2 regions of the Frankia sp. Allo2 genome follow, and region 2 is predicted to be linked to the other one. Evidence: riboswitches for the same ligand, from Rfam matches in the RefSeq annotation. Region 2 holds a riboswitch; the other holds the start of a gene.
The links. Region 2 has a riboswitch for thiamine pyrophosphate ahead of thiC (phosphomethylpyrimidine synthase ThiC). Riboswitches for the same ligand answer to the same signal wherever they lie in the genome.
Positions count from the first base shown of each region.

Region 1: it holds a riboswitch for thiamine pyrophosphate, as region 2 does, so the genes downstream of both, ALLO2_RS10680 (thiazole synthase) here and thiC (phosphomethylpyrimidine synthase ThiC) in region 2, are expected to answer to the same signal.

Region 1 is NZ_JPHT01000012.1:29,360-33,775, reverse strand. Features, by position in the region: gene ALLO2_RS10685 (Stk1 family PASTA domain-containing Ser/Thr kinase) at 1-2,053, opposite strand, end outside; TPP riboswitch at 2,311-2,424, shown strand; gene ALLO2_RS10680 (thiazole synthase) at 2,420-3,433, shown strand; gene thiH (2-iminoacetate synthase ThiH) at 3,430-4,416, shown strand, end outside.
Region 2 is NZ_JPHT01000030.1:51,220-55,217, forward strand. Features, by position in the region: gene ALLO2_RS17730 (ATP-binding cassette domain-containing protein) at 1-1,062, shown strand, start outside; TPP riboswitch at 1,208-1,315, shown strand; gene ALLO2_RS25855 (hypothetical protein) at 1,302-1,550, opposite strand; gene thiC (phosphomethylpyrimidine synthase ThiC) at 1,447-3,279, shown strand; gene ALLO2_RS17740 (ABATE domain-containing protein) at 3,536-3,865, shown strand; gene ALLO2_RS17745 (helix-turn-helix transcriptional regulator) at 3,893-3,998, shown strand, end outside.

The DNA of each region.
Region 1 (4,416 bases), on a different contig from region 2:
AGCCGATACGGTCAATCTTCAACCCCCGGCGCTGCAGGATGTTCTCGGCTTCCCGGTAGCTCTTCCCGACCACGTTCGGCACCGGGACCTGGATCCCGCTGCCGTCGCCCCCGGAACCGTCACCGTTGTCGAACCCGTCGGCCTCGGCTACGGTGAGGGTGACGGTGCCGCCGGGTGAGATCGGCTGCCCCACGTCGGGAGAGACCCCGAAGACCTCACCGGGCTGCACGGCGTCGTTCACGGCGTCGGTGCGCTGCACCACGAGGCCGATGTTCAGGCCGACGAGCTCGGCCTTGGCCTCCTCGAACGACTTGCCGATGATGTCGGCCGGCACCGGCTTCGTCGCGGGGCCCGTCGAAGTGATCACGACGACCTGGTCCTTCGGCTTGAGCGCGGTGCCGGCCCCGGGGTTCGTACCGATCACATGGCCCGCCGGCACCGTGTCACTGGACTGTGGGCTCAGGCCGCCGAGGGTCAGGTCCACTTCGGCCAGCCGGGCCTTGGCCTGGGTCTCGGTGAGGTTCGCCAGGTCCGGCACGCGCACCGTCGCGGGGCCGGAGCTCAGCCGCAGGGTGATGAGCGCGCCCTTGTCGACCTTCGATCCGTCCCGGGGATCCTGCTGGGCGACGTGGCCGACCGGTACCGTGGCGCTGGCGACCGGGTCGAGGTAGGTGAACTGGAAGCCGGCGTCGCGCAGCATTTTCTCGGCGTCGGATCTGCTCAGGTTCGTCAGCAGCGGGACCTCGGTCCCTCCGCCGGACAGGGAACGGAACGCGAGGATCCCGAGCAGCAGGACCAGGACGGCCATGCCACCGACGACGACCGGGATGAGCCCTCGGGAGCGTGGCGATGCGGCGGCCCGTCGCCGCCCGCGCCCGCCACCGCCCCCGAGATAGGCCGTGGCGGTCGGCGAGGGCGGGGAGGCGGATCGATAGAGCGCGCCGGTGCCTGGCTGGCCCGGCCCGGCACCGGCGAACGCGCGCTCCGCGGCGGCCCCCGGCCCGGCGCCCCGGGAGTCGTCGTAGTCCTCGGCCTGGAACGGCTGGGTGTACCCGGGCTCCTGGGGGTACCCGGGCTCCTGGGGGTACCCGGGCTCCTGGGGGTACCCGGGCTCCCGGGCCCCTGAAGGCCGCTCGGCCAACCCGATCCGTTCGATCTCGCCGGTGAACCCGCTCGGGTAGGCGTCCTGCGGGGGCAGGAACGGCTCGATGCGCCGCAGCTCCGCCAGCAGGGCCGCACCATCGACCGGCCGGCGCGCCGGGTCGCGGGCGGTGGCCCGGAGAACAAGACCGTCCAGCTCGGCGGGAATGCCCTCGATCATGGTGGACGGCGCCGGCACGTCGCCGTGGACCGACTGGTAGGCCACCGACATCGGGGTGGCGCCGCTGTGCGGGAGCTGCCCGGTCAGGGATTCGAAGAGCACCACACCGGCGGCGTAGACGTCGCTGCGGGTGTCGGCGACGCCGTGGGTGACCTGCTCGGGGGCGAGGTACCCGACAGTGCCCATCACCACGCCGCCGGTGAGTGCCTGGGTGGGCTGGCTCACCGGACGGGCGAGGCCGAAGTCCGCGACCTTCACCTGGCCGTCGTCACCGAGCAGGATGTTCTCGGGCTTGATGTCGCGGTGGATGATGCCGGCGGCATGCGCGGCGGCGAGGGCCTCGATCACGGGCTCGATGATCTCGATGGCCTCGGTGACCGGGAGCCGACCCCGGGCGCCCAGGTGCTGGCGCAGCGACCGGCCGCGCACCAGCTCCATCACCAGGTAGTTGACCAGACCGACGGGGATGTGGTCGGAACCCTGGTCGAGGATGGAGACGACGCGCGGGGTGTTGAGCCGTGCCACGGCCTTGGCCTCGCGATGGAAACGGGTGACGAACTCCGGGTCGTGATTGAGAGTGGGATGCATGACCTTGAGGGCGACGAGCCGGTCCAGCCGGTTGTCGTGCGCGACGTACACCGTCGCCATCCCGCCGACGGCGAGCCGTTCCTGCGCCGTGTAGCGGCCGTCGAGAAGCCGACCTACGACGGGGTCGGCCACGGTGGCATCCACGAGGGAGAGTTTACGATCGTTGTCGAAGGATGCCGCTACCGAGCCCCGCGAGGTTAACCCGGATACGTCGTTCGAGCGAGAAGTACCTCGTCGCGCAGCATGGTGTCCACCGGGTGAAACCCGGGTGCCCACATTGAATCGGTTCTCAAGGCCGCGATGATCGTCGACGGGCGTGGATCAGTGTCGCAGATCGGCGTCGCAGATCGGCGTCGCGGCGGGACACCCGAAGCCGCGGCCAGGAAGCAGCGGTTACACTGTCGATTGCTCCGGGGAGCCCACGGACGTGGGCTGAGAGGCTGGCCAGTATCCCGTCGGCGACCCGTATACCCGATCGCGGTCATGCGCGCGTGGGGAGGATGAAAGATCGTGTCGCAGCACCCCCTACGTCCTGCCGGTTCCCGTCCCGGCGATTCTCCCCCCGACGGTTCCTGTCCCGATGGCCTCGCCGGTGAAGGTTCCGCCGTCGGCGGCGGGGGTGGTGGTGAGGCCGGACCCGGTGCCGCGGGGGCGGACGATCTCGTCATCGCCGGGCGGGCCTACGGCAGCCGGCTGCTGATCGGCACCGGGAAGTTCGCGAGTCACCGGGTGATGCGGGACAGCCTCGTCGCATCCGGTGCCACCATCGTCACCGTGGCGCTGCGCCGGGTCGACATCGGCCGGATCGGTGACGGCGACGTTCTCGACTTCATCCCGCCGTCGATGACCCTGCTGCCCAACACCTCGGGCGCGGTGGACGCGGCCGAGGCGCTGCGGCTGGCCCGCCTCGGGCGGGCGGCGACGGGCACCGGTCTGGTCAAGCTGGAGGTCACCCCGGATCCGCGCACCCTGGCGCCGGATCCGCTGGAGACCCTGCGCGCCGCCGAGCTCATGGTGGCCGACGGCTTCACGGTCCTGCCCTACTGTTCGGCCGACCCGGTGCTGGCCCGCCGGCTGGAGGAGGTCGGCTGCGCCACCGTGATGCCGCTGGGCAGCTGGATCGGCTCGAACCGCGGGCTGCGCACCCGGGACGCGATCGAGGCAATCGTGGCGAGCGCCGGGGTGCCGGTGGTCGTGGACGCCGGGCTCGGGGTGCCCTCGGACGCGGCCGAGGCGATGGAGATCGGCGCGGCCGCGGTGCTGGTCAACACCGCTATCGCGGTGGCCGCCGATCCGGCGCGCATGGCGCGGGCCTTCGCGCTCGCCACCGCCGCCGGCCGGTTGGGTTTCCTGGCCGGCCGAGGGGCTGCCGGCCCGGCCACGGTGGCGTCCGCCTCCTCCCCGCTCACCGGGTTCCTCGGCGCCCACCCGTCACCGGCGTCCCACCCGTCACCGGCGTCGCCCGTGCCCTCGGTGTCCCGGGCGACGTCCCCGGCTGCGGTGGTGGGCGAGGCGTCCAGGTGAGCGCCCCGCCAGGGGAGTTCGCGCGCGAACTTGCCGGTCACGACCTGGCCGGGCTGTCCGCGATGTCGCGGCGGGCCACGTCCGCCGAGGTGGACACGGTGCTGCGGCGGGTTCGGCCCGGATCCGGTGGGTCGGCCACCCCCCGGATCGGTCTCGCGGAGCTGGCGATCCTGCTCTCACCCGCGGCCACCGCCCGGTTGGAGGAGCTGGCGATTGCCGCCCGGGAGGCGACCCTGCTCCGGTTCGGTCGGGCGGTCCGGCTGTTCGCCCCGATGTACGTGTCGAACGCCTGCCTGTCGTCCTGCACCTACTGCGGCTTCGCCAAGGGCCTGCCGGTGGTGCGCCGCACGCTGGACCTTGAGGAGGTGGTGGCGGAGGGACGCCTGCTGGTCGACCGGGGGTTCCGTCATCTGCTGCTCGTCTCCGGCGAGCATCGCGTCGAGGTATCGGCCGACTACCTCGTCGCGGTGGTCGAGCGGCTACGGCCGATGTTCCCCTCGATCAGCATCGAGACCCAGACCTGGTCGGACGACACCTATGCCCGGCTGGTGCGTGCCGGGTTGGAGGGAGTCGTCCATTACCAGGAGACCTACGACCGGGCCCGCTACGCCGAGGTGCACGTCGCCGGCTGGAAGCGTGACTACGACCGGCGGCTGTCCTCGTTCGAACGGGCCGCGCGGGCCGGGGTGCGCCGGCTCGGGATCGGCGCGCTGCTCGGGCTCGCCCCGGACTGGCGCGCTGACGTGCTCGCGCTGGCCGCGCACGCCTCCTTTCTCTCCCGTCGCTACTGGCGGACCGAGGTCTCGATCGCGCTGCCGCGCATCAAGCCGAGTGCCAGCGGGTTCCCGCCGGTCGTCGTCGTTGACGACGCGGAGTTCGTCCAGGCGTACGCGGCCCTGCGCCTGTTCGAGCCGGACCTCGCGCTGTCGCTGTCGACCCGGGAGCCGGCGGTGCTGCGCGACGGGCTCGTCCGCATCGCCGTG
Region 2 (3,998 bases):
GTGAAGCTCGTCTTCGACGTATGCGACCACGTCCTCGTCCTGGACGGGGGCCGCGTCGTCGCGCGCGGTCGATCCGCCGAGGTGCGCGCCGATCCGGCGGTCCGCGCTGCCTATCTGGGCGGTGGTGGGCCCGACGGCGGCGACCGCGCCGGGACCGCCCCGGGACCCGGGCCCGGCTCGGCCTCTGCTCTCGACTCCGTGTCTGCTCTCGACTCCGTGTCTGCTCTCGACTCCGTGCCTGCTCTCGACTCCGTGCCTGCTCTCGACTCCGTGCCTGCTCTCGACTCCGTGCCCGCCTCCACCCCGGCGCCGGCCCCCGGCCGAGGCGGGGGCGATCTGCTCGTACTCGACCGGGTCACGAGCGGATACGACGGAGTTCCGGTGCTCCGGGACGTGTCGCTCACCGTCGGTGCCGGGGAGATCGTGGCGCTGCTCGGAGCGAACGGCGCGGGCAAGACGACGCTGATCCGCACGGCGGCGGGGCTGCTGACGCCGTCGAGGGGACGGGTCAAGGTCCTCGATGACCGGTCGCGCCGGGCCGCGCCGAGCACACTCGCCCGCCGGGGGATGGCGGTCGTACCGCAGGGACGAGGATCACTCGGGCGGTTGACCGTCCGCGAGAACCTGCGCCTGGCGGCCGGCCGGCGCTCATCCGGCGAGATCGGGCGGGTGTTGGACTGGTTCCCGGTGCTGCGCGGCCTGCTCGACCGGTCGGCCGGAGAACTGTCCGGGGGCGAGCGGCAACGGCTCGCGTTGGCCGTCGCTCTGGTGCGCAGACCGCGTCTGCTGCTGGTGGACGAGCTGTCGTTCGGCCTGGCACCCGGGATTGCGCCGCAGCTGCTCGCCCTGCTGCGCACGATCGCCCTCGAGACGTCGACCGGCGTGCTGCTGGTCGAGCAGTTCGTCTCGCTCGCGTTGCAGGTGGCCGACCGTGGCTACGTTCTCGACCGGGGCCGGATCGCGCTGTCGGCGAGCGCGGCGGATCTCATCGCGCATCCCGAGCTCATCGAGACGGCCTACCTGGGCGGGAGTTCCGGGCCGGCGGCGGCCCCGGACCGCTGAGCTGGTCCGGCGTTCCCCGCCACGCAGAGAAACCGGGGTCCGGCGGAACAGGGCTCTTCACGTCGCCCGATGGTGTAGGGCATGCGTCGGATGAACCGGAAGGGGTGGCGAGCGGGCCGGCGGTGTCTTACTGTCGACAAGCGTCGAAGTTGATCGCGGGAGCTCCGCCAAGGGGCTGAGAGGGCGGCTGGGGCCGCCGACCGCAGGAACCTGTCCGGGTAATGCCGGCGTAGGGAGTCTTACATGGTGTCGCGTACCGACCGTTCGTCCTCGTCCACCTCGAAGGCCGTCACCTCGTCCCCGTCCACCTCATCCTTGTCGTCCGCCGCATCCTCCCCGTCCGTCTCGTCCTCGTCCTCCTCGTCGTCCGTCTCGGCCGCGGGGATGACGGCGGTCTCGACGGGTCCGCTGACGGGCAGCCGCAAGACCTGGCTGGTCGGAGCGGATCCCGATCTGCGGGTGCCGATGCGGGAGATCGTGCTGACCACGGGTGACACCGTCGTGGTGTACGACACCTCCGGTCCATATACCGATCCGGGGGTGACGATCGATGTGCGCCGGGGTCTGCCGGCGACGCGGGACAGCTGGATCGCCCAGCGTGGCGACACCGCGCCGGATGAGCGGCGGACCGTTCCCGGGACCGGGACATCGGGTCCTGGGACGCTCGGTTCTGGGACGCCCGGTTCTGGGACGCCCGGTTCTGGGACGCCCGGTTCTGGGCCGCTCGGTCTCGGCGGGACGGATCTCGACGGGCGGGTGCGAGTGCCCCGTCGGGCGGTGCCGGGACGGCCTTCCATAACCCAGCTGGGCTACGCCCGCCGCGGTCAGATCACTCGGGAGATGGAGTTCGTCGCCCTGCGGGAGGGTCTTCCCGTCGAGACGGTGCGGGCGGAGATCGCCGCGGGGCGGGCCGTGCTGCCGGCGAACGTGAACCATCCCGAGTCCGAGCCGATGGCGATCGGCCGTGCGTTTCTCGTGAAGATCAATGCGAACCTCGGCAACTCGGCCGTTACCTCCTCGATCGAGGAGGAGGTCGAGAAGATGGTGTGGGCGACCCGCTGGGGCGCGGACACCGTGATGGACCTCTCGACCGGGTCGGACATCGCCCTGACCCGTGAGTGGATCATCCGTAACGCGCCGGTGCCGGTCGGGACCGTGCCGATCTACCAGGCGTTGGAGAAGGTCGGTGGCCGGCCGGAGAAGCTGTCCTGGGAGGTCTACCGGGACACCGTGATCGAGCAGTGCGAGCAGGGTGTGGACTACATGACGGTCCACGCGGGGGTGCTGCTGCGCTACGTGCCGCTGACCGCGCGGCGCAGGACCGGGATCGTCTCGCGCGGCGGCTCGATCCTGGCCTCCTGGTGCCTGGCCCATCACGAGGAGAACTTCCTCTACACCCACTTCGCCGAGCTGTGCGAGATCTTCGCCGCGTACGACGTCACGTTCTCTCTGGGCGACGGCCTGCGGCCCGGGTCCATCGCGGACGCGAACGATGAGGCCCAGCTCGCCGAGCTCGCCACCCTGGGCGAGTTGACGCAGGTGGCGTGGGAGCACGACGTCCAGGTGATGATCGAGGGACCCGGGCACGTGCCCATGAACAAGATCGAGGAGAACGTGCAGCTGCAGCGGGAGCTGTGCCACGACGCGCCGTTCTACACCCTCGGGCCGCTGACCACCGACATCGCCCCCGGCTACGACCACATCACCTCCGCGATCGGGGCGGCGATGATCGGATGGGCCGGTACCGCCATGCTCTGTTACGTCACCCCGAAGGAGCATCTCGGCCTGCCCGACCGGGACGACGTCAAGGCCGGCGTTATCGCCTACAAGATCGCCGCGCACGCCGCCGACCTCGCTAAGGGGCATCCCGGCGCGCAGGCCTGGGATGACGCCCTGTCGGACGCCCGGTTCGAATTCCGCTGGGCCGACCAGTTCCACCTCGCGCTCGACCCCGACACCGCACGCGCGTTCCACGACGAGACGCTGCCGGCCCCGGCCGCGAAGTCGGCGCACTTCTGTTCGATGTGCGGCCCGCACTTCTGCTCGATGAAGATTTCCCACCAGGTGCGGGCACACGCGGGCGGGGACGGGCTGGACCCGGCCGGGCATGGCGCGGACCCGGCCGGCGACGAGGCGGTCACCGCCGGCCTGCGCGAGAAGGCCGCCGAGTTCAACGCCGCCGGCAATCGGATCTACCTTCCGGTGGCCAACTCCTGACCGCCGTGGCCAACTCCTGACCGCCGTGGCCAACTCCTGACCGACGTGGCCAACTCCTGACCGACCGTCCCGACGGGCTTCCGCCGGTCAGCGGCGGGCCCCGTCGGGCGCAGGGGGCTCAGCGGGCGCAGCGGCCCCGGTGGTCCATAAAAGCTATCTAAAAAAGATATCTAAGACGATTACTTTGACGAGGGAGTAACCTCTCAAGAGGAAGTGGAGTGGTTATTTGGGTGATCGGCTCGAGGGGAGGTCTCCGATGAACCCGGACGTGCTGATCGGGTTGGGCGATCATCCGGTGCTGGACTTCGTCAACAGCCTCGCCTTCTCGGCGGACGGCCCGATCGAGTTGATCGCCGATGGCTGGAGCTACCTGCGCTGGCTCCAGCTCACGGGGCTTGTCGGCACGGCCGAACGAGAGGCGCTGCCTGCCCGGTTCGGATCCGAGGAGCTCGACCGCATCGCCGTCGCCGCGGTCGAGCTCCGGGAGTGGCTGCGGCCGCGCATCGGCGCCTGGGCGGGCGGCAGCTCCACCGTGCCGGACGAACCCACGCTGTCGCGACTGAATGGGCTGTTGGCCACCGACTGAAGCGCGCAGGTCGGCTACCACTGGCATCTGCGGAAGCTGATGGCCGAGCGTGGGCTGTTCGCGACGACGGCGCTGGTCCCGCTGCTCGCCGAGCGGGGTGTCCGGCTCTCCCGCGAGCAGGTCTACCGGTTGG